Linked DNA regions of Tistrella mobilis. The protein of the gene in region 3 interacts with the protein of the main gene of each other region in a pairwise test. Links are inferred from orthologs where the notes say so. Each region holds a gene or a part of one and is shown on either strand. Other genes may lie near its edges.

Region 1 (9,760 bases), 4.2 Mb from region 3 along the record:
GACGGGCGACCCGGGTCACCGTGCCCGCTACCTTCTGCAGCTGGTCGATGAACAGCGACACGCGTCCGGCCGGGTCCAGATCGGCCCGGGCCGGGATGGTGTTGGGGCGGTGAGCCTCGATGCGCGCGGCAACGCGCGCCCGTGCCTCGGCCTCGTTCGCCGGATCGCGGCGGATGCCGGCGCGCACCGCGCCCAGAATGCGGGCGCGGGCATCGTCGCCATGGGACATGGTCATCGGCCCTGCTCCTTCGCAGACCCGCGATGGCGGCGGGCGGTGGCGGCCCCCGGCGCCTCGGTCGGGCGGCCATCGGCCTTCCAGGCGGCCACGAAGCTGCGGCCTTCAGGCGCCGGCATGTCGCGGACACGGGTCCAGCCACCCGCCAGCGGCAGCCGCTTCAGCCGACCCTGAGACCGGCCCATCCGCCCGAGCAGGGCGGCCGCGGTGCGCGCGACGAGGCGATAGGCCCGGGGCCGCTTCGCGAACCAGGCCCAGACCCCAAGCCCCCAGCGCTGCGAGGCGGGGCTGAGATGGCGTTCGAATTCCCGGGTGCGCCAGGCACGCATCATCCGCGGCAGCGGGATCCGCACCGGGCAGACCTGTTCGCAGCGCCCGCAGAAGGTTGAGGCATTGGGCAGGTGGCCGGCCTCTTCCACGCCGATCAGCGCCGGGGTCAGCACGGCCCCCATCGGCCCCGGATAGACCCAGCCATAGGCATGGCCGCCGACGGTGCCATAGACCGGGCAGTGGTTCATGCAGGCGCCGCAGCGGATGCAGCGCAGCATGTCCTGAAACTCGGTGCCGACCATGCCCGAGCGGCCGTTGTCCAGCAGCACCACATGGAACTCCTCGGGCCCGTCCAGATCGCCCTCGCGCTTCGGGCCGGTGACCAGCGTGGTGTAGGACGAAAACTCCTGCCCCGTGGCCGACCGCGCCAGCACCCTCAGCATGGTCGAGGCATCTTCCAGCGTCGGCACCAGTTTCTCGATGCCGGCCAGCACGATATGGCGCTTCGGCAGCGACAGGGTCAGGTCGGCATTGCCCTCGTTGGTCACCAGGATGATCGATCCGGTCTCGGCGACCAGAAAATTGGCGCCGGTGATGCCGACATCGGCGTCCAGATATTTCTGGCGCAGCACCTCGCGCGCCTCGCGGACCATGTCGGTCGGCTCGGTCAGACGCTCGGTTTTGCCATAGCGGCCGTGATGGCGCAGGAACAGCTCCGCCACCTGTTCCTTGGTCTTGTGGATCGCCGGCGCGATGATGTGGCTCGGCGGCTCCTTGGCCAGCTGGATGATGTATTCGCCGAGATCCGTTTCGATCGGCTCGATCCCGGCCTTCTCCAGCGCGTCGTTGAGCGCGATCTCTTCCGTCACCATCGACTTGGACTTGGTGATGGTGCGGGCATTGCCGGCGCGCGCCAGGTCCAGGATGATCCGCCGGGCATCGGCCGCGGTTTCGGCCCAATGGACCTTGCCGCCGCGGGCCTCCACCGCCTCGGCGAAACGTTCCAGATAGATGTCGAGATGGCCGAGCACGTGGTTCTTGATGTCGCGCGCCTGGTCGCGCAGCGTCTCGAACTCGGGCAGAGCCGCCGCGGCGGCGGCCCGCTTGGGCACGAAGCCCGAGCGGATCTTGGCGAGCGAGGCCTGAAGATTGGCATCGCCCAGGGCCTCGTGGACATTGTCCTTGAAGCGGTGGCTGGTGGCCTCCATCGGATCGCCCTCCCGCTCAGCGCCGGCCCGCGCCGGCGGCGGTGTCGCCGATGGCTGCGGTGTCGGTCATATCGGCCAGAACCTCGGCCACGTGGCGGACCTGGATGGTCGAGCCTTCGCGCTTCAGCCGCCCGGCCATATTCAGCAGGCAACCCATATCGCCCGCCAGCAGCAGATCGGCATTGGTCGCCCGGATGTCGGCCACCTTGTTGGAGACCATGCGGCCCGAGATTTCGGGGTATTTCACGCAGAAGGTGCCGCCGAAACCGCAGCATTCCTCCGCCCCCGGCAGCTCGTTCAGGGTCAGCCCCTCAACCGTGCCCAGCAGTTTGCGCGGCTGCGCCTTCACCCCCAGCTCACGCAGACCGGAACAGCTGTCGTGATAGGTGACGGTGGCGTCAAGCTTCGCCTTCACCCCTTCCAGGCCGCGGACATCGACCAGGAAGGCCATCAGCTCATAGGTCTTCGCCGCCAGCCGGCGTGCGCGCGGCCCCCAATCCGGGTCGTCGCGCAGCAGCTCGGGATAATGGTGCGAGATCATGCCGCCGCAGGATCCCGACGGCACGACCACGTAATCGAAGGGCTCGAAGGTGGCGATCACCTCGCGGGCGATCGCGCGGGCATCGGCCCGGTCGCCCGAATTGAAGGCCGGCTGGCCGCAACAGGTCTGGCTGTCGGGCACCACCACCCGGCAGCCCGCCTCTTCCAGCAGCTTCGCGGTGGCAAACCCCACGCTCGGCCGGAACAGATCCACCAGACAGGTCGCGAACAGGCCGACCGTGGCCGGCGCGCGCGCACGGGCGGGCTTTCCCGCCGTCTCGGTTGGGGTATTCACCGTCTCTCGTCCTTCTGAAGCTTCGGACAGGCACCGCACAAGGGCGATGCCGGCCGGCATTTGCGGACGAGGATGGGGCGATGTGGCCGCGGAGGCAAGCCTGCCGGTCACTTCACCGGGCTCAACTGCCCGCTGACGGCGTCTCCGGCGCAGGCGGCGTCGACGGATCGATGGCGAGCGGCAGCAGCACCGCATAACCGCCGCGTTCCTTCATGCGTCCGGCGACCAGTTCGGCAAAATCGCCCGGCCCCCAGAACACGTCGCCGCGCACCGCCCCCTTGATCGCCCCGCCGGTATCCTGGGCGATCATCAGCCGGCGGAGCGGCGTTTCCGAAAGCGCACCGACGCCTGCGGGATAGCGCGCATCCAGCCAGACCGGCGCGCCCAGCGGCAGCATCGAGCGGTCGACCGCAAGCGACCGGCCCGGGCTCAGCACCGCGCCCATGGCGCCCAGCGGTCCGTCGTCGTCCAGCAGCCGGAAGAATACATAAGAGGGGTTCTGATCCAGGATCGAGGCCATCCGGTCAGGATGGGCGGCCAGCCAGGCGCGCAGGCTCTGCAGCGACACGTCTTCCGGCTTCATCTCCCCCTGATCGATCAGCACCTTGCCGATCGAGCGATAGGGCCGGCCATTGGCCCCGGCATAGCCCACCCGCAGCACCCGCCCGTCGGGCAGCCGCACCCGGCCCGAGCCCTGGATCTGCAGGAAGAAGGCATCGACCTGATCATCCACCCAGAGCAGTTCCAGCCCGCGGCCGTCGAGCACGCCATCGGCGATCGCCGCGCGGTCGTAATAGGGGGCGAAACGGCCGTCGGCCACCCGCCCGACCAGGCGGCGGCCGTCGAGTGCCTCGTCGAACGCCCCCAGATCCGCCACCACCAGATCTTCCGGCAGGCGGTAGAGCGGCACGTCATGGCGGGTGTCGGGGGTCAGGGATCCGGCCAGTTCCGGTTCATAATAGCCGGTGAACAGGCCGCTGGTGTCGCCATCGGGCTTCGCCACCTGCCAGGCGTTGAAATGGCGCTCGAAGAAAGCCCGGGCGGCACCGGCATCGTCCAGCGGCAGATCCACCGCCGCGCCACAGACATCCCGCCAGTGGCCGACCGTGCCGAAGCGCCCGCCCCGGTCGATCGGGGCCTCCACCGGCCGGCGCAGCATGATCCGGCACGAGATCTGGAAGGCGCCGAGTGCGGCCGACTGGTCGTCGTCGTCCCAGCCCGGCAGGTCGCCGAAGGCGATGCGGGTGAAGCGCGGCCCCTCACCCGTCACCGCCGGCGGGGGGGCAGGGGGTGCCTCTGGCGCCGGCAGATTGCGGGTTGTGAGATACCAGCCGCCGATCAGCGCCGCCCCGGTCAGCGCAAGCACGGCGAAGGCGCCCGCAAGGCGCAGGCTGCGGCCGCGCATTGCGGTCATTCGCCGCTGCGGGTCGCGGTCAGGATCCAGTTGGGATCGCTCGACCGGGTATCGCGCTCAAAGGTCCAGAGGTCGATCAGGTCGATCTCCTCGGCACCGCCGGCAACCACGCGACCCTCGGCGTCCAGCGTCTGGTTGATCTGGGTGGTGGAGAAGCGCACCGTCACCTGCGCCATGCTGCCGGCCAGCCGGGCTTCGGCGATCCGCGGCTCCCGCACCGATACGATCCGGGTGCTGTGGGTCTCACCCGCCCGCTCCCGCGCATCGATCGCCTGATTGAAGCCGGCCAGCACCTGCGGCGACAGCAGCATGGCCAGCGTCTGGCGGTCGCCTCGGGCGAAGGCGTCGATGATCATCTCGAAGGCCTGCTGGGCGCCGTCTAGGAAGCCCTTGGGATCGAAACTGCGATCGGCGCGACGGATGTATTCCACCCCTTCCAGCGCCGGCTGGTCGATCAGCGACATCACCTTCTCGGACATCGGGAAGGGGAGCACGCGTGCAGGGCCCGGCTGAGCACCGGCCTCGGCGGCCTTCGGCTCGGCCCGGCGGGGAGAGAGCGGGTTGCGCGTCTCTTCCGGCGGCCGTTCATGGCCGGTACGTGTGCCCAGAACGCCACGCAGGCGCAGGGCCACGAACACGGCGACGAGGGCGAAGAAGAGGATGTCGAGATATTCCATGGACATCAGGACCTGGCCGTCGGAGACGTCCGCACGAAGGATTTCGGCGGCGGAACACGATCGGTCGGCCGCGTCCGGCCGGCATTCGCACCCGCGGATCCCGGCACCCGATGGACCGGGCAGGGAAATGGGGTCGCACGAACGCGACGAGGGTTGGACGGCGCCGCCTCCACCCTTACATAAGGGTCGGTTCAGGAAAGGGCAAGCATGGTCGCCGCAGTCTCTCTGCTTCTCGCAATCCTCTTCGTGCCGCTGATCGAGGTCTTCCTGTTCATCCAGGTGGGCAGCGAGATCGGCGCCCTGCCGACGGTGGCGCTCTGCGTGCTGACCGCGGTGGCGGGTGCCGCCATGCTGCGCCACCAGGGTCTGAAGGCCATGACCGAGGCCCGTGCCCGGCTCAACCGCAACGAGGCACCGGTCGATCAGGTCTTCGACGGGCTGTTCCTCGCCCTGGCGGCCGTTCTGCTGATGGTGCCGGGTTTCTTCACCGATGCGATCGGCGCCCTGCTTCTGGTGCCGCCGGTCCGCCGGCTGATGCAGAAACAGATCCTGGCCCGCACCCGTTTCGTGATGACCGGCCGTCCGGGGCCGGGCCAGCCCGGCAGCCAGTGGCGCAGCCGTGACGGCAGCGTGATCATCGAGGGCGAGTACTCCACGTCCGCAGATCGCCCGGGCAGCCCTGGCCGCCGCCCCGAGGACGACGAGCCGCCGCTGATCGGCCGCTGACCCGGAAGGCAGCGGTCGACCGCCGGTCATCATCTCCGGCGCTGTACTTGCACCGGGCCGGCGCACATGTTACGCCCGACTTGGCCGGCGATCCGATCGGCCCCAGATCAACACCTGCGTCACCCGGAGACCAGCACCCCATGGCCGACACCCAGACGCCCGAGGGCAACGGCGCAGCCGGCGCCGAGGCTTCGCCGCGCTTCCGCCTTGCCATTCAGTACATCAAGGACCTGTCGTTCGAGAACCCGAACGCGCCGCGGTCGCTGATCGCCTCGGCCCAGAGCCGGCCGAACATCCAGGTTTCGGTGAATGTCGGCGCCCAGCCGCTCGGCGACGACAATTACGAGGTCGAGCTGAAGCTGTCGGCCTCGGCGAAGCACGAGGAAAACACCACCTTCCTCTGCGAGCTGTCCTATGCCGGCGTGTTCATGCTCGAAAACTTCCCGCAGGAGCAGATCCAGCCCTTCCTGCTGATCGAAGGCCCGCGCCAGCTCTTCCCCTTCGCGCGGCGCATCATCGCCGATGCCACCCGCGACGGTGGCTTCCCGCCGCTGATGCTGGACCCGATCGATTTCGTGCAGCTGTTCCAGGCCGAGCAGCAGCGCCGCGCCCAGCCGCAGTGAATGGCGTGAGCGCCGGCCCCGCCGTCGCTCCGCAGCCGCCTGCATGAAACGCCGCCGCCCTGATCAGGGGCGGCGGCGTTTCGTTTGCGGCATCGCCTGCTTTCCCGATCGGTATCCGTCCGCGGTCATGCGGATGTCGTCGGGTGATCCCGGGCCGGGCGGCAGATGGCGGCCGGTGGCTCAATCCTCCGCCAGCCAGATCGCCGCCTTCACCTCTTTCAGGATGAAGGCCTGATGGGCTTCCAGCTCGGCCGGGGTGGGGGTGTGGATCCGGGGCGGCCGGGCGACCGTGCGGCGGCGGCCACCGGTCTCGCCGGGGCCCCCCCGACGGTCGGCGGCCAGGTCGAAACCGCGCTGGCGGTCGCCCAGAAGGTGCAGATAGACCTCGGCCAGCAGCTGGGCGTCGAGCAGCGCGCCGTGCAGCAGGCGGTTGCTGTTGTCGACGCCGAAGCGGCGGCAGAGCGCATCCAGGCTGGCCGGCGCGCCCGGAAAGCGGATGCGGGCCATCTGCACGGTGTCGATCGATCGCGACATCGGGATGGGCTCCCGCCCAAGCCTGGTCAGCTCGGCATTGATGAAGCGCATGTCGAAGGCGGCGTTATGCGCCACCAGCGGTGCATCACCCACGAACTCCAGGAAGCGGTCGGCGACCTCGGCAAAGACCGGTTCGGTCTTCAGCCGTTCGGCCGTCAGCCCGTGCACAGCCACCGCCGCCTCGGGCACGTCGCGCTCGGGGTTGATATAGACATGGAACTCGGCACCGGTGCGCGCCTGATCCAGGATCTCCACGCAGCCGATCTCGACCAGCCGGTCGCCGGTGGCAGGATCGAAGCCTGTGGTTTCGGTGTCGAAGGCGATCTCGCGCAAGCTCGAAGCTCCTCGTTCGACAGAAGCGGACCGGGGCGCCGTCAGCCGCCGGGGCGGCGGCGTGGGCCGGCCGGCCGCCGGATCCGCGGCCGGTGCCAGTGATGCTTCCACATCTCGTGGCGATGGCGGCTGAAGCCGTCCAGCGCCAGTTTCAGGGACCGGAAGGCATGGCCATGGCCAAGCCCGGTCTGGATCACGGCATCGGCGCCGCGGCGCTTCTCGGCATCGGGCACCTGTTTCGACAGGATGTCGCGAAACTTGGCCCGCGTCATCCCCGGACGGGCCAGCACCCGGCGGGCCTGGATCCAGTTGGGTGCGCTCACCACCAGTACCGCATCGACATGGGCATCACCGCCACCCTCGAACAGCAGCGGGATGTCCAGCACCACCATGGGCGCGCGCCGACGGGCATGGGTTGCGATGAACCGGCGCTGCTCGTCACGCACCAGCGGATGGATGATCCGCTCCAGCGCACGCAGCTCCGCCTTGCGGCCGAACACCCGGGCGCCCAGCGCCACCCGGTCGATGCGCCCGTCCTTCAGCGCCTCGGGGAAGCGCTCGATCACCGGCCGGAAGGCCCGGCCACCCGGGGCGAGCAGGGCATGGACCGTGGCATCGGCGTCGAAGACCGGCACGCGCAGCCGCCGGAACATCTTCGACGTCGTCGATTTGCCCATGCCGATGGAGCCGGTCAGACCGATGATCAGCATGGCGCCGGCTCCCCGATCAGAAGATCGGCGGCGACATGCCGGCGCAGCGCTGCATCCACCACGGGCCGCACGCCGAACCAGCGCTCGAAACCCGGCACCGCCTGATGCAGCAGCATGCCGAGCCCGTCGACCGCGACCAGCCCGCGGGCGCGGGCGGCCTTCAGGATCGGCGTCTCCAGCGGGTCGTAGACGATGTCCGACACCACCAGCCGGTCATCCGCCAGGCCCAGATCGATGTCGAGCGGCGGCTGGCCGTGCAGCCCCAGGCTGGTGGTGTTGACCAGCGTGCCGCAACCGGCAAGCAGATCGGACCTCGCGGCCCAGTCCACCGCCTCCAGCACCGTCGCCGGGCAGTGGGGCGCCAGATCGCGGATCAGGGCCGCGGCCCGCTCCGCCGTGCGATTGGCGATCAGGATCCGCGCGGCGCCGGCCTCGGCCAGGGCGTAAACCACCGCGCGCGCCGCGCCGCCCGCCCCCAGCACCAGGGCGGGTGCCGCCGCATCGCGTGCCGGCGCCCCGGCCGCCAGTGCGGCACCGAAGCCCCAGGCATCGGTATTGGTGCCGGTGATGCGGTGGTCCTCGCCGAAGATCAGGGTGTTGACCGCACCGATCGCACGGGCCACCGGTTCAACCTCGTCGCAGAGCGGCAGCACCAGTTCCTTGTGCGGCAGGGTCAGATTGACGCCGCGAAAGCCCATCCGGGGCAGGGCCGGCAGCACCTGCGCCAGATCCTCGGGTCGGATCGCAAGCGGCAGATAGGCGCCGTCGATCCGGTGGCGTGCCAGCCAGAAGCCGTGCAGGCGCGGCGAACGTGAATGGGTGACGGGGTGGCCGATCACGCCGGCCAGGCGTGCGGCGCCGCTGATCCAGACGGGGTGCAGGGTTTCGGTCATCGGGCGTCCGTCCGCTCAGCTCTCGATCACGCCGCGCACGCGCAGGAAGTCCAGCAGCTCGATCAGCGGCAGGCCAAGAATGGTGAAATAGTCACCCTCGACTTTCGAGAACAGCTGCGCGCCCAGCCCCTCCAGCTGATAGGCGCCGACCGAGCCCAGCACGGCCTCGCCGGCCCGGTCGAGATAATGCTCGATGAAGGCGGGGGAGAGCGGGCGCATGGTCAGCCGGGCACGGCCGATGGCATGCCAGACCCGGGCGCCGTCGATGGTCACCACCGCGGCCGAGATCAGCTCGTGCCGCCGGCCCGACAGGGCTTCCAGCGTTGCGCGGGCGCCGTCGCGACCGGTGGGCTTGTCGAACCAGCGGCCGTCCGCCACCAGCATCTGGTCGCAGCCCAGCACCGGCACACGGCCGGCACGGCCCGAAATCCGGCGCGCCTTCATCTCGGCCAGCATCACCGCCACATCCTCGGGCGGCGCGCCCTCGGCGGCCATCGCCTCCTTGACCGCCGCCTCGTCGATACGGGCGGGCAGGGCCAGGAAATCGAGCCCGGCGCCCGCCAGCAGTTTCGCGCGGGCGGCACTCTCCGAGGCCAGGATCAGCCGCGGTTCCGCAGTCGCATCGGTGTCGTCACGGGTCGAAACAGGGGTCATCGGATCAACTCTCGCCCAGGTGGCGCAGATACATCTGATAGATCGCCGCCGCGGTCTCTTCGATCGAACGGCGGGTCACGTCGATCACCGGCCAGCCCTTCCGCTCGAACAGGCGCCGGGCGGCGATCACCTCGGTGCGAACTGCATCGATGTCGATATATTCCCCGTCATCGGGCTGGTTCAGGCTCAACAGCCGGTTGCGCCGGATCTGCACCAGCCGTTCGGGGCTGGTGGTCAGGCCCACGATGAACGGACGGGTCGCGGTTTCCACCTCGGCCGGCAGGGGCTGGCCCGGTACAAGCGGCACATTGGCGGCCTTCACCCCACGATTGGCCAGATAGATCGCGGTCGGCGTCTTGGAGCTGCGCGATACGCCGACCAGGATCACATCGGCATCATCGATGTCCCAGAGCGACTGGCCGTCATCATGGATCAGGGCAAAATGCATCGCGTCGATCCGGGCGAAATACTCCTGGTCGAGCATGTGGCGCCGCCCGGGCCGGCGGGAGACCGAGACCCCCAGATAGCCGCTGACGATATCGGTGATCTGGTCCAGCACCGGCACGCAGGGCACTTTCAGCCGCCGGCAGGCCTCTTCCAGCCGCTCGCGCAATTCACTGAGCGCCAGCGTGTACATGACCAGGCCCG
Region 2 (10,842 bases), 1.8 Mb from region 3 along the record:
AACCGCTGCTGCCGGCACCACTTCGGGCAATCCTGGGGCGTCCCGGACAACAGGAGGTTCCGGCATTCGGGCTGATCGCCGAGGTCGATGGGGCAGGGGCCGGGCTGGTGCGGCTTGTGCTGCGTCGTGCGGCACCCGCCGACCGGCTGTCCCCGCGCGAGGCCGAGATCGCTGCCCTGCTCGCGCGGGGTCTTGGTCATAAAGAGGTCGCCCGGCGGCTCGGGTTGTCGCCTGTGACCATCCGCAACCAGACGCGGCGGATCTATGACAAGTTGGAAATCAATTCCCGCGCCGCACTTGTGACGGCGCTCGGGTCGATGTGATCCATCTGCATCCTGGAGGCCGCCTGCGGATCGGCCGAAGATCCTCTGATCCCATATTATAAAACAGGGAGATCAGGGATGGATCTGAAGGATTACGTCGTCGAGGACGCGACCGGCCTTGCTGGTCTGGTCGCTGCGGGCGAGGTGAGCGCCGCCGAGCTGACCGATTGCGCCAACCAGGCGATCGAGGCGGTGAATGGCCGGATCAACGCGGTGGTTCGCCGCTTTGACCAGCCGGTGCCGGGTGATCCGTCCGGCCCCTTTGCCGGCGTGCCTTTTCTGGTAAAGGATCTGGTGCTGGCGGTCGGCGGCCATCCGGAGATGATGGGCTCGCGGATGCTCGGCCAGGGCCAGTTTGTGCCGCCGGTCGATTCCGAGCTCTTCGCCCGCTTCCGCCGGGCGGGATTGAACACGCTGGGTGTGACCGCGACACCCGAATTCGGCTTCAATGCCACCACCGAGGCCGTACTTTACGGCCCGACCCGCAATCCCTGGAACCCGGAACGCTCGCCGGGCGGCTCATCCGGCGGTTCGGCGGCGGCGGTGGCGGCGGGTATCGTGCCGGTGGCCCACGCCAATGATGGCGGCGGCTCGATCCGTATTCCGGCAGCGGCGTGCGGGCTGGTCGGCCTCAAGCCCTCGCGCGGGCGCATTCCCTTCGGCCCCTATTACGGGCTGCCTCTTTTGGGTATGGCCAACGAGTTCGCCGTGACGCGGAGCATCCGCGATGCAGCCACCCTGCTTGACGCCGTTGCGGGGGCGGACCCCGGCGCGATGACCGACATCCGGCCGCCGGCCATGCCTTATGCCGAAGCAGTTCGGAGCTCCACGCCAAAGCTGCGCATCGCCCTGGCGCGGCAGTGGCCGGGATCGCCGGCAGCGGCGCCCCATATCGATGCGGCACTGGTCCGGACGGCGAAGCTGCTGGAGGCCGAAGGGCATATCGTCGAAGAAGCGGTGCCGGATTACGATGTGGCAGCCTTCCATCGAGCGAACTTCACTGCCTGGATGTCGTTCCTGGCGGCGGGGGTCTACGGTATGGCCGAGATGCTGAACCTGCAGCCGGGGCCGGATAATGTCGAGGCGGTGACCATGGCCTGTGCGCAGGCAGGAGCCAGGCTGACCGCAATGGATGTCGAGCAGGCCTTCATGGTGATGAATATGGTCTCGCGAAATTTTGGAGTATTCTTCGGGAGTTATGACATTATTCTTATGCCGGTTCTGAAGGATGTGCCAGTGCCGCTTGGCTATCTTGACCAGAGCGATCCCCATCTTGATGCGCAAGGTTGGTATGACCGGTTGTTTGACACGGTTCCCTTCACCGCCCAGTTCAATATGACCGGCCTGCCGGCGATGGCGTTGCCTGCCGGCTTGCATGACGGCATTCCGGTGCCGATCCAGCTCGCGGCCGGCATGGGCCGGGAGGATCTTCTGCTGCAACTCGGGCGGGATCTGGAGGAGCTTCAGCCCTGGCGTCAGGTCCGGCCGGGAATATTTGCCGTCTGACCATCGCCGGGCTATAGCTGGGGAGTGGTCACAGTGCTGCTCCCTGGCAGCTTTGGGCGTGGGTCGGGATCATGTCGCAAGCCTTTGGCCTCAATTGGGATGATCTGCGTCTGGTCCTGGCGGTTGCCGAGCAGGGTACGGTAACTGCTGCGGCAGCGGCACTCAGGATCAGTCACCCGACCCTCTCCCGACGCCTGCGGCAGATCGAGGCCGGCCTGGGCGTGCGGCTGTTCGACCGCACGCCGCCCCGCTGGCGTCTGACGGCAGCCGGAGAGGAGATGTGCGATCTGGCGGCTCGCCTGCGCACCGACATCCAGGCCCTTGAGGGCCGCATCCGCGGCCGGGACGAAGGGCAACGGGGCATCGTGCGGCTGACGGCGCCGGATGCCGTCGCCGAGTACCTGCTTCCGGACCTGCTGGTCACGCTCTGTCAGGATCTGCCGGACGTTACTCTTGAACTGGTGATTTCGAACGACGTCCTGTCGCTGGCGGGGCGCGCCGCCGATATCGCCCTGCGTGTAACCGATGCACCGGAGCTGTCGCTGAAGGGGCGGCGGGTGGGGACGGTGGCGATGGCCGTTCATGCCGATGCCGCGCTGGCCCGAACATGGGACGGGCGGGATCCCGCTGATGCGCCCTGGACCGGTTATGACGAGGGGCTCGCCTGTACGGGGCCGGCACGCTGGGTCGCGGCCAATATCCGGCCATCGCAGATCCGTTTTCGCGCCAATAGCCTTCCGGGGGCCACCCGGGCCATCCGATCGGGCATCGGGTTCGGGGTGCTGCCCTGCTTCATCGGCGCGGCGGTTCCGGGGTTGGTCCGGGTATCGGCGCCGTTGCCGGGTCTGTCACTCGGCCTCTGGCTTCTGATCCATCCCGAAATGGCGCGTGTACCCCGCGTCCGGGCCGTAGCCGATGTCCTGGCGCGTGCCTTGCGGAACCTCGGACCAGTGCTCGACGGTGTCGCTGCCTGAAAAATTTTTTCATCAGACTGTTCAACATCTTCGATGGGGCCTCGATCGATGTGTCGGCAGACTGGCCGGACGAGGAAACCGAAGGAGTTGGCCGAAAATGTTCGTTGTGGTGCTGAGGTTTGCTGATCGTGACCGGGCTGCCGGGGCTCTGGCCGGGCACAGGGCATGGCTGGACGACGGCTTCGCCGATGGGCGGTTCGTGCTTGCGGGCAGTCTCGCAACGGGGCAGGGCGGTGCTGTCGTCATCCATGGCCTCTCGCGTGAGGAGGTCGAGAGGCGGGTCGCGGCAGATCCGTTCGTGTCGCAGGGGGTGGTTACGGCCGAGATCCTGGAGATCGCCGCCAACCGTGCTGATCCTCGCCTGGATTTTATGATCGCCTAGAGGTCGCATGTATCTCGAATAAATGCGAAATTTATTGCGACAATAATAAACCTGTAATAGAATTTCAGCACTGCCGTCGACAGGCGAGCCGTCAGGCGTCTGATCGCAGCGCAGGCTTTCTACGACGTGTTCCGACACCGCCTTCTTGCTTTCCGGACGGCCCTGCCGCAGCCGCTGCACGGTTTTTGGCCGGGCCTGTGATGTTTTTGCGGGAGACTGCCGATGACTCTTCCTTTGAATCTGCATCGTGATCCGTTGAATGATCGGCTGGTTGCCGTTCTCGGCCGCCTTGAGGCCTATGACTTCTCACGCATCAACGAGATGTGCGCAGCGAGGTTTGGCTGGTCAGTCGAGAAGTGCCGTTGGGCCGAGATGAAGCTGAAGCAGTTCCTCGCGCTCATGTTCCTCGATCCTGACAGCTATCACGCGCCCGGGGTGGAGGCAGATGAATATTGGCACCGTGCGATTCTCGATACCCGCTGGTATGTCGAGATGTGTGAAGAGCTGTTCGGCACCTATATCCATCATGCCCCGCTCGCAGCTCTGGGAGAGGAGCAGGAGGACTACCGCGCCCGCACGCTCCGGGCGCTGACTCATTGGTTCGCCGATGACGACTATCGCGGCGACTACCGCCTGATCGAGACCTGTCAGCAGTGCAAGGGGCCGACGCCGGCAACCGATGACATCGTCGCGCATCTCTCCACCCGGCTGAACTGACGCGCTGGGCGCCGACCGCGCCCGAGGTTGCTCCGGGCGGGGATTTGGTCCAGATTTCGGGGATCGTCCCCGCCCTGAGCGATGGAGCGCCTTTACCTGTGTCGTATGCCGATTTCGTCCATCTTCGCGTCCATACCGCCTATTCGTTGTCGGAAGGGGCGGTGAAGACCAAGGATCTGGTCAAACTGGTCAAGGCGCAGAAGATGCCGGCGGTGGCGGTGACCGACACCGGTAATCTGTTCGGGGCCATGGAGATTTCCTCCACCCTGCCTAAGGAGGGCATCCAGCCGATCCTGGGCATGATCATCCGGCTGACCCGTGCGGCCGGAGAGGACCGCTTCGGCCGGCGGCCGGAGCCTGAACCGCTTGTGCTGCTGGCGCAGACCGGCGCCGGCTATGACAATCTTGGCCGCATCGTCAGCCGGGCCTTCATGGACACGCCGACTGGGGAGACGCCCCAGGTATCGGAACAGGTTCTGGCAGAATTCTCGTCCGATGTCATCTGCCTGTCGGGCGGCCCCAACGGTCCGGTGGGTGCACGTATTCTTGAGGGGCGCGATGATGAGGCGCGGGCGCAGGCCGGGCGCCTGGCAGCGATTTTTCCCGGTCGGTTCTATATTGAGCTGATGCGTCACTGCGCTCCGGGTGAGACCCCGCCCGATGCCGAGGCGGACAGCGAGCCCGGGCTGGTCGAGATCGCCTATGATCTCGATCTGCCGCTTGTTGCGACGAATGACGTGTTCTTCACGACCGAGGCGATGTACGAGGCTCATGATGCGCTGCTGTGCATCGCGGAAGGTCGCCATATCGAAGACACCAACCGCCGCCGTCTGACGCCGCACCACTATTTTAAGTCGGCCGCTGACATGCGGGCGCTGTTTGCCGATCTGCCCGAAGCGGTGGACAATACGCTGGTGATTGCGCAGCGGTGTGCAGCCAAGGCGCCGTTCCGCAAGCCTATCCTGCCCAAATCCACCCGTGATCCGAATGCGCGGGAAGAGGACGAACTTCGCCGACTGTCGAGGGAAGGGCTGGAGCGGCGCCTGGAGACGGCCGTCTACACGCCGGCCATGGACGAGGCGGAGCGCGAGGCCGTCGCGGCTCCCTATCGGGAGCGGCTGGACTACGAGCTCGACGTGATCGTCAAGATGGGCTTTCCCGGCTACTTCCTGATCGTGGCGGAGTTCATCCAGTGGGCGAAGGCACATGGCATTCCGGTCGGGCCCGGCCGCGGTTCCGGCGCGGGCTCGGTCGTGGCCTGGTCGCTGACCATCACGGATCTCGACCCGTTGCGGTTCGGCCTGCTGTTCGAGCGTTTCCTGAACCCCGAACGCGTGTCGATGCCGGATTTTGACGTCGACTTCTGTCAGGATCGCCGTGACGAGGTCATTCAGCACGTCCGCGAACTCTATGGCTTCGACCGGGTCGCCCAGATCATCACCTTCGGTAAGCTGCAAGCCCGCGCGGTGCTGCGCGATGTCGGCCGCGTCCTGGGCATGCCCTTTGGTCAGACCGACAAGATCTGCAAGCTGGTCCCGAACAACCCTGCCAATCCGGTTACCCTGCAGGAGGCGATCGACGGCGAGCCGGCGTTGCAGCGGGCACGCGACGAGGACGAGCAGGTCGCGCGGCTGATCAACATCGCGCTCAAGCTCGAAGGCCTTTACCGCCATGCATCGACCCATGCTGCCGGTGTGGTGATCGGCGACCGGCCGCTCGACGAACTGGTGCCGCTCTATCGCGACCCGCGCTCCGACATGCCGGTCACCCAGTTTTCGATGAAGTATGTCGAGCAGACCGGGCTGATCAAGTTCGACTTCCTGGGGCTGAAGACCCTGACCGTGATCACCACGGCCGAACGTCTGATACGGCAGGTCGAGCCCGATTTCGACATCAACCGGGTGCCTCTGGATGACCGGAAGAGCTTCGAGATGCTGGCGCGCGGCGAAGGCGTCGGCGTGTTCCAGCTGGAAAGCTCGGGCATGCGTGACGTGCTGCGCAAGATGCGCCCCGACAAGTTCGAGGACATCATCGCGGTGGTGGCGCTGTATCGCCCCGGTCCGATGGACAACATCCCACGCTACATTGCGGTCAAGCACGGCTCGGAAGAGGCCGAATACCTGCATCCCATGCTGAAGCCGATCCTGGAGGAAACCTACGGGATCATGATCTATCAGGAGCAGGTGATGCAGGCCGCCCAGGTGCTGGCGGGCTACAGCCTGGGTCAGGCCGATCTGCTGCGCCGCGCGATGGGCAAAAAGATCAAGGAAGAGATGGATGCCCAGCGTGAGAGCTTCACCAAGGGGGCCGTCGCCAACGGGGTCGACAAGGAGACCGCCGGCCTGATCTTTGATCAGATCGCCAAGTTCGCAGGCTATGGCTTCAACAAGTCACATGCCGCAGCCTACGCACTTGTTGCCTATCAGACAGCCTATCTCAAGGCCAACTGGCCGGTCGAGTTCATGGCGGCTTCCATGACGCTCGATATGCACAACACCGACAAGCTGGCCGGTTTCCGGCAGGAGCTGAACCGGCTGAAGATCGGGGTCGTGCCGCCGGACGTGAATCAGTCGGATGCCGTGTTTTCGGTGCGCCGGACCAAGGCGGCGCCCAAGGGCGAGATCCTCTATGCGTTGGGCGCCCTGAAGCAAGTGGGTCCGCAGGCGATGGAAGAGCTGGTGGCCGAACGCCGGAAGGGCGGAGTTTATGCCGATCTCTTCGACCTTTCAGCGCGGCTCGGCACCAAGATCATCAACAAGCGCATGATGGAAAGCCTGACCAAGGCCGGTGCCTTCGATCGCCTGAACGCCAATCGTGCGCAGGTGATGAACGCCATCGACATGGTGCTGCGCTACGGGCAGGCTGCCCAGGAAGAGCGGGAGAGCAACCAGGTCAGCCTGTTCGGCGGCCCCGGTGGCGAGGCCGTACCCAAGCCACCGATGCCCCAGGTCGACCCGTGGATGCCGATGGAGCAGTTGAAGCGGGAGCTTGAGGCCGTGGGCTTCTACCTCTCGGCCCATCCGCTCGATGCCTATGACAAGGTCATGGACCGGCTGGGGGTGGTGAGGGCCGGCGATCTGGCGGCCAAGCTGGAGCGGGAAGGGGCGGCGGGGCTCAAGCTTGCCGGGACCTTGATCGCCAAGCAGGAACGCCGGTCGGCCAAGGGCAGCCGGTTCGCCTTTGCCCAGCTCTCCGATCCGACCGGCGTGTTCGAGGTCACGCTGTTCTCCGAAACCCTGTCCCAGGCCCGCGATCTGCTGGAGCCGGGCGTCCCGCTGCTGATCGAGGCAAGTGGCGAGTGGCGCGAAGATACGGTCCGGCTGACGGCCCAGAACGTCCGCTCGCTCGACGATGTCGCAGCTTCGTCCTCTGCTCGTCTGACCATCCAGGTGGCCGAAGAGCGGGCGCTGGCGCTCATCCGTCGGCTGATCGAACGGGAACCCGAAGGTCGCGGCCGCATCACCCTGGAGCTGGATATCGACCTTGAGGGAGAGCGTCAGGTCGTGCGCCTGGATCTGCCCAAGCCGGTCTCGATCACGCCGGCCCTGAAGGCCGCGCTCAAGATCACCCCCGGCGTGATCGACGCCATCGAGGCCTGAACCGGCCCAAAAGGGCGGAAAACGGCGCAGATTGCCCGCTAAACCCTTGCCAAACTCGGCCGCCCGGGCTATAGAGCGGCCGTCCCGGCGAGGGTTTCGTCGGGGCGTTCACACGCACGCGAGGTCCGCGGCCAACTGCCAGCATGCCCGTGGCAACACGGGGAAGGGCGGTCGGCGTCGCTCCGGTGTCGGTACCGGTGGCCGTCGCATCCTGAGGGGGAACCTCGGGATACGATGCCGGTGCCGATCTCAACCTCGCGGAGGCCGAACCGGAAAAGGACGATTTTCCATGGCGCTTCCCACCTTTACCATGCGTCAGCTTCTCGAAGCCGGCGTTCACTTCGGGCATCAGTCCCGCCGCTGGAACCCGCGCATGGCGCCGTATCTCTTCGGCACCCGCAACGGCATCCACATCATCGACCTGCGCGAGACCCAGCCGCAGCTCTATCGTGCGATGGAAGCGGTGCGCGACATCGTCGCCAACCGTGGCCGCGTGCTGTTCGTCGGCACCAAGCGCCAGGCGCAGGAGCTGGTCGCCGAGGGCGCGAAGCGCTGCGGTCAGTACTACGTCAACCGCCGCTGGCTCGGCGGCATGCTGACCAACTGGCAGACCATCTCCAACTCGATCCGCCGTCTGCGTGAGATCGAGCAGCTTCTCGACCAGCAGGCCGATCTGGGCCTGACCAAGAAGGAGCTGCTGAAGCTGACCCGTCAGCGCGACAACCTTGAGGCGTCGCTCGGTGGCATCAAGGACATGGGCGGCCTGCCGGACGCGCTGTTCGTGATCGACACCAACAAGGAAGAGCTGGCAGTTCGCGAAGCGGCGAAGCTGGGCATTCCGGTGATCGCGATCCTGGACAGCAATTCGAACCCCGACGGCGTGACCTTCCCGGTTGCCGGCAATGACGACTCGACCAAGGCGATCCAGCTTTATCTGGAGCTGATCTCGGGCGCGGTCCTCGACGGCATCCAGCAGGAGATGATCCGCTCGGGCGCCGATCTCGGCGCACTGGCCGATCCGGTTTCGGTCGATCTCGATGACGAGGGCGCCGAGGACGAGGTGGTCGAAGAGGCTGCCGAGACCGCGGGCGAGGCCCAGGCCTGACGCATCCGGACCACGGACGAACGGCCGCCCTCTCCCCGGGGGCGGCTGGCGATGCGGCGGCGCCCCGGGGTGCCGCCGTTCGCGTTTCCGGACCGGATCGACGACAGAACCGAAGACGGGCAGGGCGCATGCGGCCCATCGCCGCGAGACATGCGAACCCGGACCCGCAGGATTTCCGTGACGCGATGCGCCGTCTGGCGACTGCGTTCGCAACAGAACTCACACGAGGTGGAATCATGGCTCAGATCACTGCTGCCCTGGTCAAGGAGCTCCGCGAGAAGACCGGCGCGGGCATGATGGACTGCAAGAAGGCGCTGACCGAGAATGATGGCGACCTGGACGCGGCCATCGACTGGCTGCGCACCAAGGGCCTGGCGCAGGCCGCCAAGAAGGCGAGCCGTGTGGCCTCTGAAGGCCTGGTCGGCGTGAAGGTCGACGGCCTGCGTGCCGCGGTGGTCGAGGTGAACTCCGAGACCGACTTCGTGGCCCGCAACGAGAAGTTCCAGGACTATGTTGCCAAGGTCGCGGGTGTGACCCTTGAGGCCGGTGCCGATATCGAGGCGCTGAAGGCCGCTGCCTACCCCGATGGCGGCACTGTCGAAGCGAAGCTGACCGACCTGATCGCGACCATCGGCGAGAACATGGCCCTGCGTCGCGCAGCCGTGCTCGACGTGACCGATGGCGTGATCGCCGCTTACGTCCACAACCAGATCGCAGAGGGTCTGGGCAAGATCGGCGTGCTGATCGCCCTCGAATCGACCGGAGACAAGGCGAAGCTGGCCGAGCTCGGCCGCCAGATCGCTATGCATGCCGCAGCTGCGCGCCCCGAGGCGCTGGACATCGCCGACGTGTCGGCCGAGTCCCTCGACCGTGAGCGCGCGGTGCTGATCGAGCAGGCGCGCGAGAGCGGCAAGCCCGAGAGCATCATCGAGAAGATGGTCGAAGGCCGCATCCGCAAGTATTACGAGCAGGTCTGCCTGCTTGAGCAGATCTTCGTGATCGACGGCGAGACCAAGATCCGCAAGGTCGTCGAGAATGCCAAGGATACGGTCGGCGCGCCGGTGACCCTGAAGGCCTTTGCCCGTTTCGAACTCGGCGAGGGTGTCGAGAAGAAGCAGGAGGACTTCGCGGCTGAGGTTGAGAAGGCGCTCGGCGCCTGATCACCCCGCAGGTCTGCGGATACGGAAGAGGGGCGCTCCCACGGGCGCCCCTTTTTTGCTCCGGCCGGGAGTGCGGTGCCGGCCGTTGCGGTGGTTGCCTTGGCCCGCGCGCACGGCTATACGTTACACGGCCCGCGCCCGGTATCGCTGCCGCGGCCGACTTACCGCGTCCGCATCCGTTCCGCCCAGACCGGCGTAGCCACTCCGGATCCGGTAGCATCCTCTCCGGGCCGAACAGCGTCGTCGAACAGGAGACAATCCATGTCGTTCTCCACCCCGCGGTTCCGCCGGGTCCTGCTGAAGGTCTCGGGCGAAGCGTTGATGGGCAATCGCCAGTATGGTCTGGACGTCGATATGGTGGAGCGCGTTGCCGGCGAGATCCGGTCCGTGCAGTCCATGGGTGTGCAGGTCTGCCTGGTGATTGGCGGCGGCAACATCTTCCGCGGCATCTCCGGCGCCGCGACCGGCATGGAGCGGGCGACGGCCGATTACATGGGCATGTTGGCCACGGTCATGAACGCGCTGGCCATGCAGAGCGCGCTGGAGCGGATCGGCGTGGCAACCCGCGTGCAGTCCGCCATCCCGATGTCGAGCATCTGTGAGCCCTATATCCGGCGCCGGGCAGTGCGGCATATGGAGAAGGGCCGGGTGGTGATCTTTGCCGCCGGTACCGGCAACCCCTTCTTCACGACGGATACCGCCGCAGCCTTGCGCGCGGTGGAGATGGGCTGCGATGCGCTCCTGAAAGGAACTCAGGTCGATGGTGTCTACACCGCCGACCCCAAAAAGGACCCGCGCGCCGAGCGCTATGACAGCCTCGGCTATCTGGAAGTTCTTTCGCGTGACCTGAAAGTGATGGATGCTTCCGCCATCACACTGGCTCGCGATAACAACATCCCGATCGTGGTTTTCAACCTCCATCATGCCGGCGGCTTTGCCGAAGTGATGCTCGGTCGGGGACTTTTCACCATCATTACCAACGAGGCCTGAACCGTGTCCAAGGATGACATCATCAAGGACGTCCGCCGCCGCATGGACGGCGCAATCGACGCCCTGAAGCATGAGCTGGCGGGTCT
Region 3 (9,771 bases):
ACCCGGGCGCCATAGGCGCGGAACATGCCGATCCACTGGCTGCGCGATTCGCGGCCGAGATTGGTGCCGCTCCAGGCAAAGTCGGTGCCGGCCCGCAGATGGGCCTTGGCCCGCGCCTTGGCCTCCTGAAGGACCCGGCCCTCGATCTCACCATGCCCTACGCCGAAGCTGGTGCGGATCTCGTCCAATCCCACAACCGGAAGTTCAGGTTGCGCTGTCTTCAGCCAGCTGGTCTTGCCCGCGCCGGGCAGGCCTGCAAGCATCGTGACGGTGAGGCGGGTATCGTCGTGCTGAGGATGGGCAGGATCAGTACGCCGGGTTTCAAAGAAGCGCATCCGGCTGTGATCGTCCGGGAAGTTGAAGGCGGTGTCGAAACAGTCTGCTTCCGCACAGAGGTCGCGGAACAGCTCGATATTGTCGAGCAGGCGTTGCGGATTGTCGCAGATCCGGCCCCGGGCATCGGCTTCGGCCAGCATCGCCAGCAGATGATTGGGGGCGCCAAGGCTGATCTCGATCGCCCGCCGCCGCGCTTCGATCGGATCCTTCTCGATCAGGAAAAGCGGGATCTGGTGGTGCAGGATCAGGGTGCAGATCCGCTCGCGGAGTGCAAAAGGTATGCCCATCCGCCAGAGGATTGCCCGCGCCATGATGGCGCCCTTGCGGGAGTGGCCCGGCTGCGACACGCGGCCGTCGGCAGTGATGCGCGTGGTCGCAGGCTTGGCGACATCGTGGAGCAGAGCGGCAGCGAAGACGCAGAGACGATCCGCTTCCGGCAGCCGCATCCAGGCCTCGGATGCGGTCAGCGCCTCCACCACCATACGGGTATGAACCAGAACATCGCCCTCGGCATGGTGTACGGGGTCGTGCGGGCAACCGGCGAGGTCGTTCAGCCACGGCAGTTCGGACTCAAGCGCGATCCAGTCCGGCGCGGCGGCGGGCGCAGGCATGAGGTCGATCAATGACGCATTCGCCGCGGCAGGCATGACACAGGCTCCAGAAAACGGGCAGCCCATCAGAATACAGGTTTCAGTACGTCTTTGTCATGCCTGTTCGCGCAGATGGTTCACCCGCCCACCGGGCCGCAGACCTCGATCAGCAGGCCGTCGGGGTCGTGGAGGAAGGCGACCAGCTGGCCCCAGGGCTGGCGGACGGGGGCGACGGCGAGTGTGGCGCCGGACGAGACGGCGCGGGCGACGGTGGCCTCGACCTCGGCATCGGGGACCACGAAGGCCAGTTCGGTGCCGAAGGGCGGGGTCTGGCCCGCGGTGCCGGGGTCGACGCCCAACTCGCGGATCAGCCCGGGGGTTGCGAAGGCGAGGGTGGTGGTGCCGGTGTCGAGTTCGATATAGCTGCCGCTTTCATGGATCAGCCGGGCCGTGAGGCCGAAGACGGCTTCGTAGAAGCGGGCGCTGCGGGCGACGTCGGGGACGTGGCGGATGACATAGCCGAGCGTGGCGGGGGTCATGGTCTCTCTCCGGGGTTGGATACCGGATCAGTCTGCCCCCCGGACGGGGTCGGCGTCTTGAAGCTTTCGGACACCCAGCTCCGCCAGCAGCCGGCCGGTGGAGAGGCCGGTGAGGGCACGGGTCTCGCGGGTCATGTGCGGCTGGTCGGCGAAATTAGCCGAAACGGCTAATTCGGCGAGAGAAATAGCCGGATCGGCTACTACGGTGGCGAGCAGCCGCTGCAGCCGGAAGATCCGGGCGAGGTGGCGGGGGGAGAGGCCGGTGGCGCGGCGGATGGCGCGGTCGAAGCGGCGCTGCCCGAAGCCATGGGCGGCTGCGGTCTTGCCGACCAGTGCCGGCGCGTCAAGAGCCGCCAGTGCGGCCGCAAGCGCCGGGTCGGGCAGATGGCGGCGGCGGGTTTCGGCCAGGCCCGCGAGTGCTGCGGCGAGTGCCTGGCGGGACCGGGCATCCCGGGGCCGGTCGAGCAGGCGCCGGGCGGCGTCGCGCAGGGGCTGCGGCAGCAATGGGGCCGCATCGGGCGACTGGCCGAGAAGATCGCGGGGGGTACAGTCGATCAGGGCGCCGAGACAGCCGGGGCGGAAGCGCAGGCCCAGGCGCTGCCGGCCGGGCCGGTGGTCCACCATCCGGGCGACGGGATCGGTGCCGGCCAGGATGAGTTCGGGATCGGCACCGCCACCCCAGGCCAGGATCAGATCCATGCAGCCATCAGGCAGAACCAGGAACGGGGCCGCGGGCCCGGCGGCGGCCCGCGACGACCACACCGCCCGAACCAGCCCGCCAAGGGCCGGGGGCGGCGGGGTCTCGACATAGGCGGCCCCGCCGGTATCGGTCATGGGACTGCCGACGGGATCAGAAGGGCAGGTTGCCCATGCCGGGGATGTTCAGCCCGCCGGTCATCTTCTGCATCTCGTCGTTGACATAGGTCTCGACCTTCTTCTTCGCGTCGTTCACCGCCGCGACGATCAGGTCTTCCAGCATCTCGACCTCTTCCGGATCGACCAGCTTGGGGTCGATCTTCAGGCTGCGCAGCTCGGACTTGCCGGTCATCACCGCAGTGACCATGCCGCCGCCCGACTGGCCGGAGATCTCGACCTTGGCGAGCTGCTCCTGCATCTCGGCCATCTTCGACTGCATCTTCTGGGCCTGCTTCATCAACTGGCCGATGTTGCGCATCACAAGGGCTCCTCGGGTCGGGATCGGATGTTGGCTGCTATATAAAGGCGGGGGGCGGCCGGCGCCAGCCCTGCACCGCCCCGGCGGGCGATGCGCGGTCAGAAATCCGCAAACCGCGCATCGTAATCGGCCCCGGCGGCATCCTCGTCGCCGGCACCATAGGCCTCTTCGTCGAAGATGCCGTCGAACATCTCGGCATCCAGCCGCTCGATCTCGGTCTGGCCGCCGCCTTGTTCGGCAGCAGTGCCGGCGGCGAAGATCGGGGTGACGGCTTCGAGCGTCGCCCCGGGGAAGGCCGCGAACACGGCCTCGACCATCGGATGGCGGCGGGCCAGCGCCAGCATGCGCCGGTTGCGCATCTCGTCGTACTGCACCAGCGTCGGCGTCGCCCGTGCGGCGGCGGCCAGCGCCGGATCGTTGAGGGCGCCGGCCGCCAGCACCTGCCAGGGGGCGTCGTCGATCCGGCTCAGCAGATCCTGAAGCTTCGTGGCGAGCCCGCCATCGGTCCCCGGCTCGAAGGCCAGCACCAGCCGGCGTTCGGCAGCCGTAACCGTAATTTCGGCGACATGGGCCGCGGCGCGCAGTTCCGGCACGATCCGGATCTCCCGATGCCGGCGCAGCAGGTCGATGATCTCGCGCCAGCGATCGAGCCTGGTGCGGATCTCGTCGGGCAGCAGCTGCTCGGGTTCGGCGGCCGGTTCGGGCCTGGTTGTCGGCTCGGATCTGGTTGTCGGCCCGGATTTTGGGGCCGGCACGGGTTTGGGGGCCGCGGGTGCAGGCTTCGGGGCCTCGACCGGACGTGATGTCTCGATCTGACGTGATATCTCGACGGGGCGCGGGGCCTCGATCGGACGTGGAGAAGGGGCCGCGCGGGGCGGTTCGAGGGGGCGCCGGTTTGGCGCCGCCGGGGTCGGCGCTTGAGACGCCCCGGCGGCCGGGCTAGGGCGGGGCGGGGGCCCTCCGGAGCCACCACCCGCAGGGCCGCCCGTCCCGGCATCCTTCAGCATCCGGGCAAGCTCGGCCGGGTCGGGCAGGTCGGCGGCATGGGCCAGACGGATCACCACCATCTCGGCCGCAGCCTGGGGCACGGGGGCGAGGCGCACCTCTCCCAGACCCTTGAGCAGCATCTGCCAGGCGCGGCCCAGATGGGCCATGCCAAGGCGCTGGGCGATGCGATGGGCGGCATCGCGCTCGGCCGCGGTCAACACCGGGCCCTTGCCCTCGGCACCGGCCAGCTTGACGCGGGTCATCAGGTGCACCAGCGCCAGCATGTCTTCCACGATCACCGCCGGATCGGCACCGGCACGGGCCTGATCATCCATGATCGCGAGCGCAGCGGCGACATCGCCCGACAATGTCCGGTCCAAGAGGTCGACCACGATCGCACGGTCCGCGAGGCCCAGCATGTCGCGGACCTGATGTTCGGTGACGCGGCCGGCGCCATGGGCGATGGCCTGGTCGAGCAAAGAGAGGCCGTCGCGCACCGACCCGTCGGCGGCCCGCGCGATCAGCGCCATGGCCGCATCGTCGATCTCTGCCCCCTCGATCCCGGCAATGCGGGAGAAATGGGCGGAGAGCACCTCGGGCTCGACCCGTTTCAGATCGAAGCGCTGGCAGCGCGACAGCACCGTCACCGGCACCTTGCGCAGTTCGGTGGTGGCGAAGATGAACTTCACATGCGCCGGCGGTTCCTCAAGCGTCTTGAGCAGCGCGTTGAACGCGCTGGTCGAGAGCATGTGGACCTCGTCGATGATGTAGATCTTGAACCGCGCACCGACCGGGCGATAGCGCACGCCCTCGATGATCTCGCGGATGTCGTTGACGCCGGTGCGGCTGGCCGCGTCCATCTCCAGCACGTCGACATGGCGGTCCTCGACGATCATGCGGCAGTTCTCGCACACCCCGCAGGGCGCGGGTGTCGGCCCGCCGGTGCCGTCGGGGCCGGTGCAGTTCAGCGCCCGGGCGATGATACGGGCGGTCGAGGTCTTGCCCACGCCGCGCACGCCGGTCAGCAGGAAGGCATGGGCCAGGCGGCCGGTCTCGATCGCATTGGTCAGCGTGCGGACCAGCGCATCCTGGCCGATCAGCTCAGCGAAGGTGCGGGGGCGGTATTTGCGGGCGAGAACGCGGTATTCGACGGGCGTCCCCGTTGCGGCTGATCCCGTCGCCGTGGCGCCGCCGGCCGCATCTGCGGTCGGGGCTGGCTCTGCGGCGATGTCGGATGCGGTCATGCCGGGTTCCGGTCGGGATCTCTGGGAAGAGGGCGGCGCGGCCCGGAAGAGGGATCGAGGCAGGCAGGCGAGGACAAGTGAGGTGGAAGGCTGGCAAATGAGGTGGAAGGCTGGACAGCGACCCGGATCGCAACTCGTTACGGCTGCTGCCTTCCGGCCCTGACCGGGTTGGCGAGGCTCTCCGTCCGCGCCAGCCTTCCGCGGGTCACTATGGGGATGAGGCCCCCGGTTTGCAAGCCCGCTGTGCAGCCTCCGCGGGAGGCGGGCCGGCGGATGCGGCGGCGTGCCGGCGGCGGGACAGCCCCGGGCGATGGTGCTATCGTTCCCGCCATTGCCGTGAAGAGCCGCGAAGTTCCGCCAAAGTCCGAGGACGACCCCGATGTACGACCCGCATGATCCCGACCGCCCCAATGTGCTCGCCGGCCTGCGCATCGATCGCGCCGGACGCCACCGCCGGGATCCGGACTGGATCGCCGCCCGCGCCGCCGCCCCGGAAGCGCGCAGCGTGCTGATCTGGCGCGATCAGACGATCGTGGCCCCCACGGCCGGCGGTATGACCATGGCGCTGCTGGCGGAACTTGGCCGGCTGATCGATGCCGCCGGCGACCTGCTGGAGGATCCGCCGGTCTTTCTGGGCGATATGGACGGCCGGCCGGTCTTTGCCGTGGACGTCACCCGCGTCGAGGATCTGCCCGGGCTGATCGGCCGCCTGCCCATGGACGATCCCGCCATGGAGGCGGCCGCCGCGATCCCGATCGATCTGCGCCAGGCGGCCGCGACGCTGGACCCGCAGCAGGCATCCCTGGTCGCCTATGGCAGGGCGATGGCCTATTGGCACAGCCGCCACCGGTTCTGCGGCGTCTGCGGCGCACCCACCCGGTCGGAGCAGGGGGGACATGTCCGCCGCTGCACCGGCTGCGGTGCCGACCATTTCCCGCGCACCGACCCGGCGGTGATCATGCTGGCGCACAAGGACGACTGGTGCGTGCTGGGCCGCCAGCCGCGCTTTCCGGCCGGCATGTATTCCACGCTGGCGGGGTTCGTGGAGCCGGGCGAGAGCCTTGAGGAATGCGTCCGCCGGGAAATCGCCGAGGAGGTCGGCCTCAAGATCGGCAAGGTGACCTATCGCCACAGTCAGCCCTGGCCCTTCCCCGCCTCGCTGATGGTCGGCTTCCGGGCCGAAATCCTGGAAGGCGGGCCGCTGGATGTCGATCGCCACGAGCTGGAAGACGCGATCTGGGTGCAGCGCGACGAGTTGAAGGATCCGGAACTGTCGCCGGTCAGCCTGCCCAACCGGATCTCGATCGCCCGCCGGCTGATCGATGAATGGCTGGCCGAAGGCTGACGGCGCAGGGGGCGGAAGGAGGCGGGAACGGGGAGGCGACGGGAACCGCCATGCGGGTGCTGCTGGTCGAGGATGACGATCGCCTGTCGGAAGGCGTGGTGATGGGCCTGACCTCGGCCGGATTCGCGGTCGACCGGGTCGAGGACGGCGAGGGGGCCGAGGCGGCCCTCGCCGTCGCCGGCTTCGATGTGGTGGTGCTGGATCTGGGCCTGCCGGATGTCGACGGGCTGGAGCTGGTCCGCCGCTGGCGGGGGCGGGGGCTGACCGTGCCGGTGCTGATCCTGACCGCCCGCGACGGCATCAGAGACCGTGTGGCGGGGCTGGATGGCGGGGCGGACGACTATCTGCCCAAGCCCTTCGCCATGCCCGAACTGGTGGCACGGGTTCGGGCGCTGATGCGCAGGCCGGGCGGGGCGCTGGGCCTGACGATCACCTGCGGCGACCTTACCTTCGACACGGTCGGGCGCGAAACCAGGGTCGGCGGGCGGCTGGTGCCGCTGGGCCGGCGCGAGACCGCGCTGCTGGAGGTGCTGCTGCGCCGGCAGGGCCGGGTGGTGCCGAAGGATTCGGCCGAAGCCGCGGTCTATGGCTTCGACGATGCCGCAAGCGCCAACACGCTGGAGGTGCTGGTCCACCGGCTGCGCAAGCGGCTGGAGGGCGCCGGCTCGGCCGTGCGCATCCATACGCTGCGTGGTCTGGGCTATCTGCTGGACGGCGGCGAGGGCGTCGATGGCGGGGCCTGAAGCGTATGATCGGGGGCGGCATGATCGCGGCTGGTCGCTGAGCCGGAGGGTTGCGGTTCGCGCGGTGCTGGCGGCCCTGTTGGTTCTGGCGGCCATGCTGACGGCGCTGGTGCTGGAACTGCAGGATGTCCGGGGTGATCTGGACGACCAGTCGCTTCAGACCCAGGCCCGCCAGGTGCTGCGCCATCTGACCATCGGCGCGGGAGGAGACCCGGTCTTCGATCCGCCGGCCGCGATCGCGGCGCTTTATGCCGATCCGGCGGGGAACGAGGCCTTCGCGCTGCTCGACGAGGCCGGAGGTTTCCTGCTGGGCTCAGCCGGGGTCCGCGGACCGCTGAGCGAGCTGCTGCCGGCCGCAGGCAGCCGCACCGCCGCCGATGCCGACCCGCACGGGCTGGGTGATCTGGGACACCCCTTCCGCGGCGAGGCCGCCGGGCGCCCGGTCACCGGCACCGGCTTCCGGGTGCAGGTCGACGGCCGGCCGCTGATCCTGCAGGTGGGCCAGGGAGATGACCATCCGGATGTGCTGGCCGACAGCCTGATCGAGGAATTCCTGGAGACGGCCGCCTGGTGGGTGATCGGATCCTTCACCATGCTGATCGGGGTGACGTTGTGGACGATCCGCGCGGGTCTGGCGCCGTTGCGGCGGCTTTCCGCCAGCGCAGCCCGGATCGGACCCGCAACCAGCGGCGTGCGCCTGGGCCGCGGGCCGGAGGGCGGCAACCTGCCGCGGGAGGTGGTACCGCTGGTCGCCGCCATCGATGGTGCGCTCGACCGGCTGGACGGGGCGCTGGAGAACCAGCGGGTGTTCGTGGCCGATGCGGCGCATGAGCTGCGCACCCCGATCGCCGCGCTGAGGGCGCGGATCGAGGCGACCCTGCCGCCGGATCAGGCCGCGCGGGTCACACCGGATTTCGACCGGCTGTCGCGGCTTGCCGACCAGCTGTTGCGGCTGGCCGAGGTCGACACACTGGCGGTGACGCCGGCGGATCGGGCCGATCTGGCCGCGGTGGCGCGTGACGTGCTGGCCGAACTGGCGCCACTTGCCGTGCAGCATGGCCGCAGCCTGGCGCTGGACGGCGCCGAGCGGCCGGTACCGGTGCAGGGGCGGGCCGAACCGCTGGCCCGCCTGCTGCGCAATCTGGTGGAAAACGCCCTGGCCCACAGTCCTGAAGGCGGCACCGTGGCCGTCCGGCTGGTGCCGGCGCCGGCCGGCGGTGCCGAGGGGCCGGAGTTGCTGGTGGACGATAACGGCCCCGGCATTCCGCCCGATCGCCGGGCCCGGATCTTCGAGCGGTTCTGGCGGGCCGACCGCCGGCGTGGCGACGGCGCCGGTCTGGGGCTTGCGATCGTGCAGCGGATCGCCGATGCCCATGGGGCGGGGATCACCGTCGAGGATGCGCCCGAAGGCGGGGCGCGCTTCCGCCTGCGCTTTCCGCCGCCGGTGCGGGGATGAGGCGGGGGCCGGCGTAAGCGACGGGTAAGGCCGCGGGCCTAGGGTCATGCGGACCAGGATGCCGTGCCGGCATCGATCCGAACCCATAGCGAGCGAGGCCCTGCCATGCTCTCCACGCTTTCCACCCGTGATCCGGTTTCTGCCGATCCGCTGATCAGCGTGGTGATGCCGGTCCGCGACGAGGCGGCCGCGATCCTGCCCCTGATCGCCGAGATCCATCGGGCGTTCACCATGCCGGACATCCTGGCCGGCGGCTACGAGATCATCGCCGTCGACGATGGCAGCAGCGACGGATCCGACCGCCTGCTGGCCGCGGCGGCCCTGGCCGATCCGCGGCTGGTTGCGATCGCCCATGATCGCGGTCGCGGCCAGAGTGCGGCGATGACCACCGGCTTCCGGGCGGCGCGCGGGCGGGTGATCGCCACGCTGGATGCCGACGGCCAGAACGACCCGGCCGATCTTGCCCGGCTGATCCGGCGCTGGATGATCGAGGCGGGCGGGCCCGCGCGCGGCGTGATGGTGGCCGGCCATCGCCGGGGCCGGGCCGACGGCGCCTGGCGCAAGCTGGTGTCGCGGGTCGCCAACGGCATCCGCAGCCGGGTGCTGCAGGACGGCACCCCCGACAGCGGCTGCGGGCTGCGCGTGATCGCCCGCGACGACCTGCTGGCGCTGCCGCTGTTCGACCATGCCCATCGCTTCATGCCGAGCCTGGTGACCGCCGCCGGCGGCCGGGTGGTGTCGGTGGAGGTGACGGATCGCCGCCGCCGGGGTGGGCGATCGAAATACCGCACCCTGACCCGCGCCCTGCAGGGCATCGTGGATCTGGCCGGGGTCGCCTGGCTGCAGCACCGGCTGCGGCCGCTGGACCCGATCGGCTGCGCGCTGGCCATGCCCGCCCCCTCTGCCATGCCAGCCCCCTCTGCCATGCCAGCCCTGTCTGCCGGGCCGGCCGGATTTGCCCTTCAGAAGCCGTCTGCGGCCGCCGGACCGGCGGCATCCCGGGCGGCGATCAGCAGCGGAGAAGCCGCAGCATGACCCTGTTTGGCGCAATCCTTGATGCCATCACCCCTTCGGATGACCGGCTCGACCTGTGGCTGATCCTGGGCTTTGCCGGCCAGGCGCTGTTTTCCGCCCGGTTCGTCGTTCAGTGGGTGGCGAGTGAACGCCGCCGGCGCAGCTATATCCCGGTGCTGTTCTGGTATTTCAGCCTGGGCGGCGGCGCGCTGCTGTTCGTTTATGCGGTGAAGCGGGGCGACCCGGTGTTCATCGCCGGCCAGGGCATGGGGCTGCTTGTCTATCTGCGCAATCTGGCGCTGATCCGGAAAGAAGCGGCGGCGTCGCGCCGGCCGGCCGATAT

Evidence for each region.
Region 1: the proteins of P7L68_RS08390 (region 3) and dnaQ interact in binary tests that used the Escherichia coli proteins (3 or more experiments, as listed by UniProt). The link is inferred for Tistrella mobilis from one-to-one orthologs.
Region 2: the proteins of P7L68_RS08390 (region 3) and dnaE interact in binary tests that used the Escherichia coli proteins (3 or more experiments, as listed by UniProt). The link is inferred for Tistrella mobilis from one-to-one orthologs.

The regions. Positions count from the first base shown.
Region 1 is NZ_CP121017.1:4,725,892-4,735,651, forward strand. What follows is about bases 5,013-7,985. They hold dnaQ (DNA polymerase III subunit epsilon), read right to left. Parts: upstream 6,856-7,985; coding sequence 6,169-6,855; downstream 5,013-6,168. Other genes in these bases: P7L68_RS26970 (FxsA family protein), read left to right, coding at 5,013-5,365; secB (protein-export chaperone SecB), read left to right, coding at 5,506-5,988; coaE (dephospho-CoA kinase), read right to left, coding at 6,897-7,565; P7L68_RS26990 (shikimate dehydrogenase), read right to left, coding at 7,559-7,985. In the rest of the region: P7L68_RS26945 (lactate utilization protein C), read right to left, coding at 1-235; P7L68_RS26950 (LutB/LldF family L-lactate oxidation iron-sulfur protein), read right to left, coding at 232-1,713; P7L68_RS26955 ((Fe-S)-binding protein), read right to left, coding at 1,730-2,548; P7L68_RS26960 (murein transglycosylase A), read right to left, coding at 2,670-3,962; P7L68_RS26965 (Tim44/TimA family putative adaptor protein), read right to left, coding at 3,959-4,645; more of P7L68_RS26970, read left to right, coding at 4,847-5,012; more of P7L68_RS26990, read right to left, coding at 7,986-8,458; P7L68_RS26995 (nucleoside triphosphate pyrophosphatase), read right to left, coding at 8,474-9,112; P7L68_RS27000 (pyruvate, water dikinase regulatory protein), read right to left, coding at 9,117-9,760. UniProt on the Escherichia coli protein: DNA polymerase III is a complex, multichain enzyme responsible for most of the replicative synthesis in bacteria. The epsilon subunit contain the editing function and is a proofreading 3'-5' exonuclease.
Region 2 is NZ_CP121017.1:2,413,889-2,424,730, reverse strand. The notes cover bases 3,647-7,701. They hold dnaE (DNA polymerase III subunit alpha), read left to right. Parts: upstream 3,647-4,000; coding sequence 4,001-7,501; downstream 7,502-7,701. Other genes in these bases: P7L68_RS16755 (hypothetical protein), read left to right, coding at 3,647-3,902. Outside these bases: P7L68_RS16775 (LuxR C-terminal-related transcriptional regulator), read left to right, coding at 1-323; P7L68_RS16770 (amidase), read left to right, coding at 402-1,829; P7L68_RS16765 (LysR family transcriptional regulator), read left to right, coding at 1,901-2,803; P7L68_RS16760 (YciI family protein), read left to right, coding at 2,901-3,185; more of P7L68_RS16755, read left to right, coding at 3,408-3,646; rpsB (30S ribosomal protein S2), read left to right, coding at 7,791-8,606; tsf (translation elongation factor Ts), read left to right, coding at 8,843-9,766; pyrH (UMP kinase), read left to right, coding at 10,028-10,756; frr (ribosome recycling factor), read left to right, coding at 10,799-10,842. UniProt on the Escherichia coli protein: DNA polymerase III is a complex, multichain enzyme responsible for most of the replicative synthesis in bacteria. This DNA polymerase also exhibits 3' to 5' exonuclease activity. The alpha chain is the DNA polymerase catalytic subunit.
Region 3 is NZ_CP121017.1:573,646-583,416, forward strand. The notes cover bases 2,305-5,288. They hold P7L68_RS08390 (DNA polymerase III subunit gamma/tau), read right to left. Parts: upstream 4,871-5,288; coding sequence 2,738-4,870; downstream 2,305-2,737. Other genes in these bases: P7L68_RS08385 (YbaB/EbfC family nucleoid-associated protein), read right to left, coding at 2,316-2,639; nudC (NAD(+) diphosphatase), read left to right, coding at 5,250-5,288. Outside these bases: P7L68_RS08370 (AAA family ATPase), read right to left, coding at 1-983; P7L68_RS08375 (VOC family protein), read right to left, coding at 1,064-1,465; P7L68_RS08380 (helix-turn-helix domain-containing protein), read right to left, coding at 1,493-2,299; more of nudC, read left to right, coding at 5,289-6,215; P7L68_RS08405 (response regulator), read left to right, coding at 6,266-6,958; P7L68_RS08410 (sensor histidine kinase), read left to right, coding at 6,945-8,414; P7L68_RS08415 (glycosyltransferase), read left to right, coding at 8,520-9,449; P7L68_RS08420 (lipid-A-disaccharide synthase N-terminal domain-containing protein), read left to right, coding at 9,446-9,771. UniProt on the Escherichia coli protein: Part of the beta sliding clamp loading complex, which hydrolyzes ATP to load the beta clamp onto primed DNA to form the DNA replication pre-initiation complex.